DNA from 2 places in the Pantoea jilinensis genome. Region 1 is predicted to be linked to the other one. Evidence: predicted binding sites of a transcription regulator. Region 1 holds the regulator's gene; the other holds the start of a gene.
What was found. The regulator LexA, encoded in region 1, represses DNA repair genes until DNA is damaged. The targets are predictions, from matches to a motif close to TNCTGTATGTACATACAGNA.

Region 1 (7,950 bases):
CACGCCGCCATTCAGCGCGATCGTCAGATGCGGAAAATCGCGTTTCAGCTGATAGACGCGTGGATAATCCAGCGGGGGAATTTCGCGGTTCTCTTTAGGGCTGAGGCCAGAGAGCCAGGCTTTGCGCGCATGAATGATAAATGTCTCGCACTCGCCGCGTCCCGCCACCGTGCCGATGAAATCAGTCAGGAATTCATAGCTATCCAGCTCATCAATCCCGATGCGGGTTTTCACCGTGACCGGAATGGAGACCACGTCGCGCATCGCTTTAATGGCATCCGCAACCAGATTCGCTTCGGCCATCAGGCAGGCACCGAAACGACCATTTTGTACGCGATCGGAGGGACAGCCGACATTGAGGTTCACTTCATCGTAGCCACGCTGCTCTGCCAGCTTCGCGCACTGCGCCAGCGCCGCCGGATCGCTTCCACCGAGCTGCAATGCGACCGGATGTTCCGCCTCACTGTAAGCCAGGTAATCCCCTTTGCCATGAATGATCGCGCCCGTGGTCACCATTTCGGTGTAGAGCAGCGTATCGCCGGTCAGCTGACGATGAAAATAGCGACAGTGACGATCGGTCCAGTCGAGCATAGGGGCAATAGAGAAGCGTTGCGAAGAGAAATTAGACATGAAGCGCAGGCAATCCGGTAATTAAAGATGATGGAATTCTGTGCAAGGATAACACAAGGTCGGGCGATAGTGCATCGCCCGACCCCGACAGCCTGAATAACGCGGTTAGAAGTTAAAGCCGAGCTGCATCATCGCGCCCCAGGTGTTGTTAGCACCCACTGAGCCAGCCAGATCCAGATGGACGGCTTTGTTAAACGGTGACACACCAAAACCTGCTGTGGCGACATTCTCGTCGTGAGAACGCATGTCCGCACGATAACCGCCACGCAGCTGCAGCCAGTCAAATACGCGGTATTCCGCGCCCACCGCCGCATACTGGCTGTTATCCTGGCTTTTGAAGCGTTTGGTTTCCGTCAGATCCACATCGCCCGTCACGGTAAACGGACCTTTATCCCAGGAGAGACCGGTGGTGACCAGCGGGCGAATCTGGTAGGTGTCGCGGTAACCATTGACCTCTCTGGTCTGCAGATCGCGTGAAACCAGGTTCTGTCCGGTCACGCCCAGCGTCCAGTTTTCAGCAAAGGTGGTCGCCAGACCGGCATCAACGTTAAAGCCGGTGTCGGTGCTGCGATACTTACTATTGTTAATGTCGTTCTTGTCGTAGTTGTAGATGCTGGCGGTATAGTTATAGAGCCAGGTTTTCTGCACTTTTGGCGTCACACCAACAGATACTGGCTGACCGGCGATGGTGAACTCATGCGCCACCGCGACACCGTAATCGGTGGTCAGTGCCGCCAGGCCATTGGCGCTGGAGCGCAGGTTATTTTGATCGCCAGGACGTGGGAACCGCGTACCGTCAGCAACACCGCGCAGATAGTCGATATCACCCTGTACGACATTGGCGCGGACGTGCGCGGTTCCGTAGGCTTTGGTGATAAAGGCGAAAGGCAGGGTCTCATTGGGGATGGTCACGGCCACGGCCGCACCCGCACTGCCATCCGCTTTGTTGCCACGCAAATCGCTGAGTTTGTTAGCGACATCGCCGGAGGCGGCGCGTAATTCAGGGTAGCCGCGGAAGAAATCCGCTGGCGTAAAGTTATTCAGCACTGTGCGGTAACGATCCACGGTGTCCGAAATATCATCGACTTTATCAAGCAGCTTATCTTTGTCAGTAACCTGAATACCCGCTGAAGGAACAATAATGCTGACGTTATCGTCGGGTTTAGCACGCGTCATCAATGCCGGGTTCGCCAGCACTGCGGAACCATAAAGAGAAGATGCTACGCCGGTGCCACCCATGGCGTCATTACGTGCATCGTACCAGGTCCCTGCCGCCATGGCGGAAGAAGAAAGGAAAAGCGCGGTCACTACAGCGGAGTACTTCAGCGCTGAACGTTGAGCGGATTTTTTCACCATTTGCCTGCCATCACCTGAGAAATTGTCATTGAAACATTCAACGACTGAATAGTTTGTTAGCCCTATTGTGAACCCTGGCTAACGCGTTATTGCTGTGAATTCAAAGGAAACAGTGTCTTAATTCAAAGGATTGGACGTTTTCCAATCAAAAAACCGTTGTAATAGTTCAGACTGCATCGGTGCATTTCAAACAATGCCAGACTTTTCTTAAGTCTTTCTGAACATTACTTCTTAACTCAGTGAGATGCAAAGCAAAATGCCAACAAATTCCGCTTCAGACGGTTGCAGAATGGATCTGAATTATCGTCATATTTGAGATAAAAAGCGGGCTGAATTCTAAATATGCTGCTTTATCAGGCGAATAATGCTGTTTTATCAGACAAAAACCAACCTCAGCACCGCGAAACTATGTGTGATAAAATAACATCACTTATCCAGCGGAGAATTTTCATGACCAACCTGACGTCGCAGCAAATTTTGATTCAGGCCGAAAAAATGTGCCTGCAGCGCGGTGTGCGTCTGACTTCGCAGCGTGCTGAGGTGTTGCGCCTGATGGCGGAACAGCCGGGCTCTATCAGCGCCTACGACCTGCTGGATCAACTTCGCGTCAGCGAACCACAGGCTAAGCCGCCCACGGTCTATCGGGCGCTGGACTTTCTGCTGGAACAGGGTTTCATTCATCGGGTGGAATCCAACAATAGCTACGTCATGTGTCACCACTTTGAAGCACCGGCACATACGTCAGTCATGCTGGTCTGTGACCGTTGTGCAGCCGTTACTGAGAAACAGGCACAGGGCGTAGAAAAGATTATCGCGACACTGGCGGGTGAAGCGCAGTTTGCATTACGCCACAGCGTGATTGAAGCACATGGTTTATGTGAAAGTTGTGCCGTCGTTGAAGCCTGCACGCACCATGAGAGTTGCGATCATAATCATCAGGATGAGGGTAAAAAGCGGGGAAAACGCGGCTGACGGGCACATCCTTGTGCGGTTCCGTCCCTGTACTGTTCCGGTGCAGGCGCGCCGGAAGGATTTTAGCGGGCTATCGGGTAATGCGCTGATTACCAGCGGTAATCTTTATTGGTGCCTTCCCAGTCTGCTACTTCGCGCTCTGCTTCATCTTTTGCATAGCCGTAGCGTTCCTGGATTTTACCGACCAGCTGATCGCGTTTACCTTCGATAACCTGCATATCATCGTCGGTCAGCTTGCCCCATTTCTCTTTCATTTTGCCTTTGAACTGCTTCCAGTTGCCGCTCGCTTCATCTTTGTTCATGGCAGACCTCCAATCCTCGGGTTAAATAATTATCTTGCTGCTTAACAAAATAACGATACAAAGCGCGGGTTAACTTCGCTTGTTAGAGTTAATTGTAGTAGCCAATTTCAAAAATGCAGAATAATACAGAATAATCCGTATCCTCCCGAGTCAGCGCTGCTGGATCACGCCTCAAACCAGCTGTTCTGACGCCAGTGCTTACGCCAGATGAGCCACAGTGACAGGCCGCGCAGCGCCAGGAATACCGTCACCGCCAGCCAGAGACCGTGGTTGCCCAGCAACGGTACGCTGAGCAGCGTCAGAAAGTAGCCAGCCGCCGCCACGACCATGCTGTTACGCATCTCGCGTCCACGTGTCGCCCCGATGAACATTCCATCAAGCAGATAACACCAGACGCCGATCAGCGGCATGATTATCTGCCAGACCAGATAGCGGTCAGCTGTCTGCTGCAGTGACTCAAGCGAGGTCAGCAGGGTAACAATCTGCGGGCCAAAAATGGCATAAACCAGCGAGAAGAAGAGCGCGACTACCACCGCCTGCCGACAGGCTGAGTGCCAGACGTGCTGCAATTTACTGCCATCTTTTGCGCCATGCGCTTCGCCGGCAAAAGCTTCAACCGCGTAGGCAAAACCATCCAGCGCGTAGGCAGTAAAGGTAATGAACATCAGTAATACCGCGTTAACCGCCACCACGTCCGGACCCAGCCGCGCACCCAGCACGGTCAGCGAGGCGAAACAGAGCTGCAGCATCAGAGAGCGCAACATGATATCCCGGTTCAGTCGCAGCAGTCGGCCGCTGTCACCGCGCCAGCTCTGCTTCAGCAGATTAAACGTAATACCGCGCAGCTTTAACACCCGCCAGACCATGATGCCGCCGACGCCCAGCGTGATGTACTCCGCCAGCGCCGTGGCGGTTGCTGCTCCCGCGACACCCCAGTGCAGCCCCATCACCAGCCAGAGATCGAGCACGATGTTCACCAGATTGCCCACTATCAGCAGGATTACCGGCGCCCGCGCATACTGAACGCCCAACAGCCAGCCCAGGATGACCAGGTTTGCCAGCGTGGCAGGTGCACTGAGCCAGCGAATCTGAATAAACAGCGCCGCCTGTTCCAGTACATCAGGATTGCCACCTACCAGATGGGTCGCCAGCTGAATAATCGGATAACGCAATGCGATGAACAGCACGCCGGCCAGCAGCGCAATGATCAGCGGCTGCGTCAGCGCGCGTGCCAGAGCGGTTTTATCGCCCGCACCAAACGCCTGCGCCGTCAGGCCAGTGGTACTCATTCGAAGGAAAAGCAGCAGCATAAAGAGGAAGCTGGTCACTGTGGTCCCGACCGCAACCCCGCCAAGATAGACAGGGCTGTCGAGATGACCAATAACTGCAGTATCGACCACGCCCAGTAAGGGAACGGTGATATTTGAAAGGATCATCGGCAGCGCAAGCCGCCAGAGATTTTTATCCGTTGCCGTGATAAAGCGCATTCGCCGTTCCGTGCTCAGTGTCGCTGCAGCAAAGCAGGCAACAAAATTAGGGCAGACAGAATAGCATCAGAAAAGGCGAATGCACGCAGGCCTCAGAATCAAAGCCACTCGCCGTTACGCACCACGCCAACCGCAAGACCTTCAATGGTCAGTGACTGCGCACGGGTGTCGACCACGATAGGGTCAAAATCGCTGTTTTCAGGCAGAAGATGCACGATAGCACCCTGCTTTTTCCAGCGTTTAACGGTGACTTCATCATCAATGCGTGCCACGACAACCTGACCGTTGCGCACATCCTGGGTTTTATGTACCGCGAGCAGGTCGCCGTCCATAATCCCGATATCTTTCATCGACATTCCGCTGACGCGCAGCAGGAAGTCGGCAGAAGGCTTGAACAGGCCCGGATCCACTTTGTAGTGGGTTTCGATATGTTCCTGCGCCATGATCGGCTCACCGGCAGCAACCCGGCCTATCAGCGGTAGTCCTTCTGAAACTTCTTCTTCCATTAACAGACGAATGCCGCGTGATGCACCCGAAACGATCTCAATAACGCCTTTACGCGCCAGCGCTTTCAGATGCTCTTCAGCCGCATTTGGCGAACGGAAGCCCAGTTGCGCGGCGATCTCTGCACGCGTAGGCGGCATGCCCGTTGAAGATATATGGTCGCGAATCAGGTCATAGACCTGCTGCTGCCTGCTGGTTAATGCTTTCATCCCGCCCCCTGGTTGTTTATACAGTCGCTGTGAGTATATACAGGTATTGGCGAAATGGAAACCGATTGTCAGGGAAAACGCGCCCTCAGGCGCGTTATGGAAGGCTTATCGCAAATGTGTCCAGAGCAGCGCGACCCAGACAAACAGGGCCAGTAAGATGCTGATCAGCACCGCCGCCGAGCCCATGTCTTTGGCCCGGCCTGCCAGGGGATGATGTTCCTGACCAATCCGGTCAACCACCGCTTCAATGGCGCTATTGAGGATTTCGACAATGACGACCAGCACCACGGCGCCAATCATGAGGATGCGGGCGATCACATCGACATCCAGCCAGCACGCGATAATAATAGCGGCCAGCGCAGCCAGTGTTTCCTGCCGAAAGGCGGCTTCATGCTGCCAGGCGGCACGCAGTCCCTGCCAGGAGTAACCTGCGGCTTTTACTATTCTGATAAGTCCGGTGGCATTATTTGCCATGATGTGGGAACCCTTTCATTCAATTGACGTCAATGTCTGGGCTGCGTGCAATTGGCACCACCACAGATCTTCGCTGCGCTTTCTGGTATGCTTGCGGCGCTTTGCTAACAAGAGGCTTCATGTTGTCTATGTCAGGTTGGCGTAAACTCTATTACAAATTACTTAATTTACCACTCTCCTTTTTGGTAAAAAGTAAGGCCATTCCGGCCGATCCCGTGTCTGAACATGGTCTGGATCCGACCCGACCTATTATGTATGTTTTGCCTTACGATTCGAAGGCTGACTTACTGACTTTACGCGCACAGTGTCTGCGGCATCATCTGCCCGATCCGCTGATTCCGCTGGAGATTGATGGTTCGCTGCTGCCGCGCCACGTGTTTATTCATAATGGCCCACGCGTATTTCCCTATTTTGTGCCCAGCGTTGAATCGGTAAAAATCTTTCACGATTACCTCGACCTGCATCGCAATAATCCTGAGCTGGATATTCAGATGCTGCCGGTCACCGTGATGTTTGGTCGTGCGCCAGGACGTGAAGTCCAGGGCGAAGCGACGCCGCATCTGCGTGTGCTTAATGGGGTGCAGAAATTCTTTGCGGTCATCTGGCACGGACGTGACAGTTTTGTCCGCTTCTCGCCGACCGTCTCGCTGCGCCGCATGGCAACGGAACACGGTACGGACAAGTCGATTGCCCAGAAACTGGCTCGCGTGGCACGCATCCATTTTGCCCGTCAGCGACTGGCGGCGATCGGCCCGCGTTTACCGGCGCGTCAGGATCTGTTTAATCGTCTGCTGCAATCCAAAGCGATTGAAAAAGCCGTCGAAGATGAAGCGCGCAGCAAAAAAATCTCCCATGAGAAAGCCCAGCAGAATGCTGTTGAGATGATGGAAGAGATCGCTGCTAACTTCTCCTATGAAGCCATTCGCGTCACCGACCGTGTGATGGGCTGGCTCTGGAGTCGTCTCTATCAGGGCATCAACGTCAATGGCGGTGAAAAAGTTCGCCAGCTGGCGCAGGATGGCCACGAGATTGTCTATGTACCCTGCCATCGCAGCCATATGGATTATCTGCTGCTCTCCTATGTGCTCTATCATCAGGGGCTGGTGCCGCCGCACATTGCCGCGGGTATCAATCTCAACTTCTGGCCAGCCGGACCGATTTTCCGTCGTCTGGGCGCCTTCTTTATTCGTCGTACCTTTAAAGGCAATAAGCTTTACGCCACGGTATTCCGCGAATATCTCGGCGAGCTGTTCACCCGCGGCTATTCAGTTGAATACTTTGTCGAAGGAGGCCGTTCACGTACCGGTCGCCTGCTGGACCCGAAAACCGGCACCTTAGCCATGACCTTACAGGCGATGCTGCGCGGCGGAAATCGCCCCATCACGCTGGTGCCGATCTACATCGGTTATGAGCACGTGATGGAAGTGGGCACTTACGCCAAAGAACTACGCGGTGCAGCCAAAGAGAAAGAGGGCTTCATGCAGATGGTGCGCGGCTTACGCAAGCTGCGCAATCTCGGTCAGGGTTACGTTAACTTCGGCGAACCGCTGCCGCTGGTCAACTATCTTAATAAGCGGGTGCCGGAATGGCGCGACGCGATCGATCCGATTGAGCCGCAACGTCCGAGCTGGTTAACGCCGACCGTTAATGACATCGCGGCCAGTCTGATGGTGCGTATTAATGAAGCGGGCGCGGCTAACGCGATGAACCTCTGTGTCACGGCGCTGCTGGCGTCACGTCAGCGCTCACTAACCCGTGAACAGCTGATTGAACAGCTGGAGTGCTATACCCAGTTGCTGCGTAATGTGCCTTATTCGCCCAATGCGACCGTACCCGATCTTTCCGCAGAAGCGCTGCTGGATCACGCCCTGGGTATGAACAAATTTGAGAGTGAAAAAGACAGTATTGGCGACATCATCATTCTGCCACGTGAGCAGGCAGTGTTGATGACCTACTACCGTAACAACATTCATCACATGCTGGTGATGCCGTCGCTGATTGCCGCCATTGTTCAGC
Region 2 (7,950 bases), 960 kb from region 1:
GTGGCGGGTGAACCGCTGATGAGCTGGCAGGTCAGCAGCGCCGGGCTGTTACTGCTGCCGCTGATGATTCTGTGGTTGCTGCTGTGGCGTCTGCCTGGGCGTACTACGCTGATTCTGGCGCTGCTGGCGGCAGAGCTGCTGCTGGCCGCCATGCTCTGGCTCAGCGGTCATCAGGCGACACTACTCAGTCAGCAGGGCAGCCGTCTGGCGCGAACCAGCTTTGCCAGTGGCTTATGGTGCAGCGGTGCACTCATTCTGCTGCTGATTACCGATCAGGTGCGTCAACTCACTTCCCATCGGCTCGCTCAGATGCTGCTCAATCTGCAGGTCTGGCTGTTGCCGCTGTTGCTGCTGTTCAGCGGCCAGCTCAGCGATCTCTCCCTGCTGAAAGAGTATGCCAACCGTCACGCGGTGTTTGATGCGGCACTGAGCCGTCATCTCACTCTGCTGGTGGGTACAGTACTGCCAGCCTTAATATTTGCACTGCCGCTGGGCGTCACGCTTTTCCGGCGGCCTGACTGGCAAGGCAGTGTGTTTGGCGTCCTTAATGTTATTCAGACAGTGCCGTCAGTGGCGCTGTTTGGTCTGCTGATTGCGCCACTGGCCGGACTGGCGCAGCATTTTCCGTGGCTCAGTGACTGGGGCATTAGCGGCATCGGCATGGCTCCAGCCTTGATCGCGCTGGTGCTCTACGCCCTCTTGCCGCTGGTGCGCAGCGTGGTGGTGGGCTTGCAACAGGTGCCGCAGGAGGTGCGCGAAAGCGCGCGCGGCACGGGCATGAGTGGCTGGCAGCAGTTTGTCGCGGTGGATGTACCGCTGGCGCTACCGGTCTGGCTGGCGGGCCTGCGGGTCGTTGTGGTGCAGACGCTGGGCATGGCGGTGGTTGCGGCATTGATTGGCGCGGGCGGCTTTGGCGCGATTATTTTCCAGGGGCTGTTAAGCAGCGCGCTTGATTTGGTACTGCTTGGGGTTATCCCGGTGATTGCGCTGGCGGTCGTCATCGATGCGCTGTTCCGCCTGCTGATCTCACTGCTGGAGAGAGAAGATGATTGAGTTTGATAGCGTTTGCCGCGCGTTTAACGGCAAGGCGGCGGTGAAAGATCTGTCGCTGCAGGTGGCAAAAGGGGAGTTCTGTGTACTGCTCGGCACTTCCGGCTCCGGCAAATCGACAACCCTGAAGATGATTAACCGGCTGGTGGAGTATGACAGTGGTGAAATCCGCTTTGCCGGTGAGTCGATTCGCCAGCTCGATGCCCGCTCGCTCAGGCAACGCATGGGCTATGCCATTCAGTCGATAGGGCTGTTTCCACACTGGACGGTGCGAAAGAATATTGCCACGGTGCCGGTGCTGCTGGGCTGGTCCAGAGCAAAGATCAACGAACGCATCACGACGCTGCTGGCGCTGCTCAATCTCGACGAGCACCTGCTGAATCGTTATCCGCATCAGCTCTCAGGCGGTCAGCAGCAACGTGTCGGCGTGGCGCGTGCGCTGGCGGCTGATCCGGAGGTCCTGCTGATGGATGAGCCGTTTGGTGCGCTTGATCCGGTGACGCGCGGCGTGCTGCAACAGGAGATGCTGCGTATTCATCGCCTGTCGGGGCGAACCATCGTGCTGGTGACGCATGATATCGACGAAGCACTGACGCTGGCGGACCGCATCGTGCTAATGGATAACGGTGAGATTGTTCAGCAGGGCAGGCCGGTTGAGTTGCTGACCCAGCCGAAAAATGATTTTGTGCGCGACTTCTTTGGCCGCAGCGAAATGGGCGTACGGCTCTTGTCGCTGGAGCAGGTGGGTAATGCCGTGCGACGCGGCGAGTGGCTGGCGGGTGAACCGATTGCTGCAGGGCTGACGCTGCGCGACGCCCTGTCGCAGTTTATTGCACGGGGCACAGACAGACTCCCGGTCATTGACGATCAGGAGCAGCCGCTGGGCGTGCTCTACTTTGGCGACCTTCTGCGACAGCGCGAGGCATTAACATGCGCAGGCTAAGGGATCCGCTGTTGTGTCTGGTACTGCTCTATGGCGCGCTGCTGACGCTAATGCCTTTGAGTGGGCCGCTGTTTCATCTCTGGTTTCCGGAACTGGCCCGGCCACTCTATCAACAGGAGAGTTTCTGGCAGTTGACGCTGGCGCATCTGTTTCTGGTGATCACCGCCAGCCTGCTGGCGATCGTCATCGGCATTGGCAGTGGCGTGCTGGTAACCCGGCGGGCAGGGCGTGCGTTCCGGCCGCTGATAGAAACTATCGTGGCAGCGGGCCAGACTATTCCGCCGGTAGCCGTGCTGGCCATTGCGGTGCCGGTGATGGGCTTTGGTGCCTGGCCTGCCGTGGTGGCACTGCTGCTCTACGGTTTACTGCCGATTTTACAGGGAACCCTGGCGGGCATTGATAGCGTACCGTCCAGCATCCGGGAGATCGCTATTGGCGTAGGCATGAGCAACTGGCAGCGGCTGTGGCAGATTGAGCTGGCGCTGGCTGCGCCGGTGATCATTGCCGGGATACGCACCTCGGTGATCATCAACATCGGTACCGCGGCCATCGCCTCAACGGTCGGGGCAAAGAGTCTCGGGTCGCCAGTGATTATCGGCCTAAGCGGCTTTAATACCGCCTACGTGATTCAGGGAGCGCTACTGGTGGCGCTGCTGGCGATAGTGAGCGACCGCCTCTTTGAGCGCCTGCAACGTCGGCTTAGCGTGAGTGAACGATGAGAGAGTATCCCACCAGCATGAGACCGCTGGTGCCGCCAACCGCCATAATTAAAAACAGCGTGGCGAAAAAGGCTTTTTTGACATTCATGACGGAAACCTGAACTTGTTAACAGTGAGGCGGGGATAATAGCGCGCGCAAGGCAGCAGGCAAAGCGCCCGGCGTGCGTTTTTTGTTATCAGCCGGGTTCATGTAACCGCACGGCATAGCCCTGTTCCTGCCAGTGTGACAGCTGTTCCTGCTGGCGACGGGTTAATTTTTTACCGGTAAATACAAACATATTCATGCCAGGAAAAAGTTCAGGACGCGGGACATCAAGCGGTTCAGCCAGCACATCAATCCGCCAGCCATGCTGTGAAAGACGCCAGCCTTCCAGCCAGATACGGGTACGATCGTCGGTACCCCAGCCAATGATCAGCGCATCTTTTCCCGATTTTTTGCGGCTGCCGGTCAGACAGAAAGCGACATAGTCGATCAGCAAACCATCCAGCAGGCTGCACATGGTTCGGGCAGTATTCTGGTCCAGACTCAGTTTCTGGCGTACAGGCATGAAAACGTGATCAATTAGCGCATCAATCGGATGTTCGCGACCAATCGCAGCAATTTTGTTACGCAGTTTAGCGGGTCTGACATGACGTAATACGCTGATTAGCTCATCCTGCAGTGTGGTCCAGCCATCGTGTGCATCAACATCGCCACCTTCCAGCAATGCCTTTACTTTACCGACCGGCACGCCGCTTTCAATCCAGCGCATGATCTCTTCAATACGCTGCACATCCTCTTCATCAAACTGACGATGTCCGCCTTCGGTACGTTGCGGCTTCAGTAAGCCATAACGACGCTGCCAGGCGCGCAGGGTAACTGGGTTTATGCCACAGCGCTCGGCGACGTCACCGATACTGTATAAGGTCATAAATTCCTCTTTCGATTGGTCTGAGTGTAATTACCATAACGAAGCAAACTAAGTTGTACAATACATTTCTCAATGTACAACTTGACTGATACGGCCCTTTTCAGCTATATCTCATTTGAGAGAGTGTTTCCCATAAGTGAGAAAAGTAATGTCTGAGCTGAATACTGAGCAACGACTGGCTGTGAGGCTGTCAGAGTTACGCCTGCAACGCGGCTGGTCGCTGGATGAACTTGCGGTGGCCACGGGCATCAGTCGTGCGACATTATCGCGCATTGAGCGAGGCGAGACCAGCCCTACGGCTGCACTGCTTAACCGTCTGTGTGTCGCCTACGGATTAACGATGTCACGCCTGCTGAGTGAGGTGGAGGAGGAGTCCAGTTTGCTGGTCACCAGCCAGCATCAGCCGGTGTGGCAGGATGAGGCCAGCGGATTTATTCGCCGCAATATATCCCCTCCTGCACTTCATTTCAGATGCGAACTGGTTGAGGGCAGGTTACGGCCTGGGGCGCGTATCGATTACGATGCACCACCCATCCAGGGACTGGAGCAGCATATCTGGCTGCGTGAGGGCGGTCTCACCGTCACGATGGGATCTCAGGCGTGGACGTTGCAGCCAGGTGACTGTTTACGTTTTCATCTGACAGGAAAATCCGCTTTTGAGGCGCACCTGACCGACGGCGCGCGCTATCTACTGGTGGTGGCGAAACCATGATTGAGTACGTAACCCTCAGCGCCACCCAGGCGCAACAGAATCTGGCCGAACTGACCCGTGTTTTACAGGGCTGTGTGGCAGATGGGGCCAGCGTCGGGTTTATTGATGCTGAAGACAGTGAGTTGATGACGCGATTCTGGCAGCAGCGAATCATCAGCATCACAGGCGGCGACAGCGAGTTAATCGTGGCGCGTCAACAGGGTCGCATTGTGGCGACGGTGATGATCAATAGCAGCGGCATGCCAAACGGCCGACACCGGGCGGAGATCAGCAAACTGCTGGTGCATCCGCAGGCACGCCGACAGGGCATCGCCCGTGAACTGATGCAGCGCGCCGAGCAGCGGGCGCGCGAGCGCGTCAAAACCCTGCTGGTGCTGGATACGCGCAGCGGCGATGTCGCCAGCGATCTCTATCGCTCGCTGGGCTGGCAGGTAGCGGGATCGATCCCGTTTTATGCGGAATCCACCGCAGGCGTGCTGGACGCCACCACCGTAATGTACAAAGTGCTGGCGTAAATCACCGCCGCCGGGCACGCACTGAAATTTACGACAGCGCACGAAAAATTCGGCGTGAAAGCTGACGCCGCCGGGATACTGTGTAAAAATACAGGCCATATTTTCAGTGTGGTAACGCAAATCATGGCCCTGACAGCCGCAGTAAAAAGCCAGATAGCGCAATGGTATAAAGCGCTTCAGGAGCAGGTGCCTGATTTCATCCCGCGCGCGCCGCAGCGCCAGATGATTGCCGAAGTGGCAAAATGCCTGGCCGGTGACGATTCGCGCCATCTGGCGGTAGAAGCGCCGACCGGCGTGGGTAAAACTCTTTCTTATCTGATCCCAGGCATTGCGGCCAGCCGCGCCCAGGAAAAGCAACTGGTCATCAGCACCGCCAATGTGGCGTTGCAGGATCAGATCTTCACCAAAGATCTGCCGCTGTTGAAGAAAATCATCCCCGACCTCACCTTTACCGCTGCTTTTGGCCGCGGGCGCTATGTCTGTCCGCGCAATCTGGCGGCGATGGCAGCCGACGCCGATCAGCAGGGCGATCTGCTGCTCTATCTGGACGATGATGCGGTCAGCAGCACCAAAGAGGAAAAGACGCAGTGTGGCCGCTTACAAAAATCCCTGGACCGCTATCAGTGGGATGGCCTGCGCGATCACAGCGAAGAGAACGTCAGCGACAGCCTGTGGCAGCGCCTTTCTACCGATAAAGCAAGCTGCCTGGGCGCGCACTGCCACTGGTATCGTGAATGCCCGTTCTTTGTGGCGCGACGCGAAATCGAGCAGGTGGATGTGGTGGTGGCGAATCATGCGCTGGTGATGGCGGCGATGGAGAATGAGTCGGTGCTGCCACCGGCTAAAAACCTGATGCTGGTGTTAGATGAAGGGCACCATTTGCCCGACGTAGCCCGCGATGCGCTGGAGATGAGCGCCGACATTACGCCGGGCTGGAGCAGCCTGCAACTTGACCTGTTTATCAAGCTGGTTGACAGCATCATGACGCAGATGCGGCCAAAATCGCCGCCGCCGCTGGCTAACCCTGAGCGGCTGAAAGCACACTGTGATGAGCTGCGCGAACTGCTGACCGTGACCGCGCAGGCGCTGAATCCGCTGCTGCCACCGCATAACCAGCCGGGCGAATTTCGCTTTGTGCTGGGTGCGCTTCCGCAGGAGCTGCTGGATCTCTGTGCCCGGCTGTTCAAACTCAGCGACGCGCTGCGCGGTTTGAGCGAAGGCCTGATCAATGCACTCAGTGAGCAGACTGGCAAGGTGGACGTGGTGCGATTGCATCGCAATCTGCTGCAGCTCAATCGTCAGTTTGGCTGGTTCGAGTCGGTGAGCAAATTGTGGCGGCTGGCGGCGATGGAAAAAGCGTCTGGCGCACCGGTATCGAAATGGATCACCCGCGAGCTGCGCGAAGGTCAGGCGCATCTGCTGTTTCACTGCGCCGGTATTCGCGTCAGCGATCAGCTGGAAAAGCTGCTGTGGCGCAAAATCCCACATGTGGTGGTCACCTCTGCCACACTGCGATCGCTCAACAGTTTCAACCGCCTGCAGGAGATGTCGGGACTCAGCGAAAAAGCAGGCGATCGTTTTGTGGCGCTGGACTCGCCGTTTAACCATGTAGAGCAGGGCAGGCTGGTGATCCCGCAGATGCGCTTCGAGCCGCTGATGACGCACGAAGCGGAGCACATTGCGGAGATGGCCGGTTTCTTCCGTCAGCAGATGGCGGAGAAAAAGCATAAAGGCGTGCTGGTGCTGTTTGCCAGCAACCGGGCCATGCAGCAGTTTGTCGCCTGTCTGCCTGACCTGCGGCTCTCGATGCTGGTGCAGGGCGATCAGCCGCGCAGCCGCCTGGTCGATTTGCATCGCCAGCGCGTCACCAAAGGGGAAACCAGTATTCTGATTGGCCTGCAGTCCTTTGCTGAAGGGCTTGATCTGAAGGGCGATTTGCTGAGTCAGGTGCATATTCACAAAATCGCTTTTCCCCCGGTGGACAGTCCGGTAATTTTGACCGAAGGCGAGTGGCTTAAAAGCCTGAAACGTTATCCGTTTGAGGTGCAGAGCTTACCCAGCGCCTCATTCACCCTGATTCAACAGGTCGGACGCCTGATTCGCAGCCATCAATGTTATGGCGAAATCGTTATTTACGACCGTCGTCTGCTGAGCAAATCCTACGGCAGCCGGTTATTAGCCGCGTTGCCGATCTTTCCGATTGCGCAGCCGGAAACGCCAGAGCCGGAAGCGATACCGGTCACCGTGGTGCCAAAAAATACGGTGCGAAAACGACGTCCCACGCGGCGCTAAGCCGCGCACTTAACCGGAAGCGAGTGATGGAACTGAATAAAATCATTAAAGAGATTGGGCGCGGTAAAAATCATGCCCGCGACATCGATTTTGATACCGCGGTGGCGCTGTATGGCGCAATGCTGGCGGGTGAAGTGCCGGATCTGGAACTGGGCGGCATCCTGATTGCGCTGCGTATCAAGGGCGAAGGCGAAGACGAGATGCGCGGCTTTTATCAGGCGATGCAGGCACAGATGATGCAGCTGCGAGCGCCAGAAAACCGGCCGATGCCGATCGTCATCCCCAGCTACAACGGCGCGCGCCGCCGGGGCAATCTGACGCCGTTGCTGGCGTTGCTGCTGGTGAAACTCGGTTTCCCGGTGGTGGTACATGGCGTCAGCGACGACGCGACGCGTATCACCAGTGAGGCGGTGTTTGCCGCACTGGGTGTAACACCTGTCACCACCGCAGAGTTGGCGCAGGCGAAACTCGACCAGGGCGAACTCGTTTTTATCACTATCGATCACCTCTGCCCGCCAATGGCGAAACAGCTCTCACTGCGCTGGCGGATGGGCGTCCGTAACAGCGCACATACGCTGGCAAAACTGGCAACCCCGTTTGCAGAGCGTGCGGCGCTGCGGCTGTCGAGCGTGTCGCATCCGGAGTATGTGCCGCGCGTGGCGAAATTCTTCAGTGACATTGATGCGCCAGCGATACTGCTCAATGGCACCGAAGGGGAAGTCTATGCGAATCCGCAGCGCTGCCCGGCGATCAGTATGATTCAGGGCGCAGGCGTGGAAGCGGAAGTGTGGGTCGAGCGTCAGCCTGA

Region 2: the regulator LexA is predicted to act here: its motif matches at 4,927-4,946, upstream of dinG (ATP-dependent DNA helicase DinG).

The regions. Positions count from the first base shown of each region.
Region 1 covers NZ_CP077746.1:3,781,874-3,789,823, forward strand. The annotation lists gene dusA (tRNA dihydrouridine(20/20a) synthase DusA) at 1-630, opposite strand, end outside; gene KTJ90_RS17840 (conjugal transfer protein TraF) at 736-1,986, opposite strand; gene zur (zinc uptake transcriptional repressor Zur) at 2,437-2,958, shown strand; gene KTJ90_RS17850 (CsbD family protein) at 3,048-3,260, opposite strand; gene dinF (MATE family efflux transporter DinF) at 3,425-4,747, opposite strand; gene lexA (transcriptional repressor LexA) at 4,846-5,460, opposite strand; gene KTJ90_RS17865 (diacylglycerol kinase) at 5,566-5,934, opposite strand; gene plsB (glycerol-3-phosphate 1-O-acyltransferase PlsB) at 6,063-7,950, shown strand, end outside.
Region 2 covers NZ_CP077746.1:2,820,004-2,827,953, reverse strand. The annotation lists gene KTJ90_RS13345 (ABC transporter permease) at 1-1,053, shown strand, start outside; gene KTJ90_RS13340 (ABC transporter ATP-binding protein) at 1,046-1,993, shown strand; gene KTJ90_RS13335 (ABC transporter permease) at 1,981-2,712, shown strand; gene KTJ90_RS13330 (YohO family small membrane protein) at 2,693-2,800, opposite strand; gene KTJ90_RS13325 (MerR family transcriptional regulator) at 2,889-3,623, opposite strand; gene KTJ90_RS13320 (XRE family transcriptional regulator) at 3,772-4,335, shown strand; gene KTJ90_RS13315 (GNAT family N-acetyltransferase) at 4,332-4,850, shown strand; gene dinG (ATP-dependent DNA helicase DinG) at 4,974-7,142, shown strand; gene ybiB (DNA-binding protein YbiB) at 7,169-7,950, shown strand, end outside.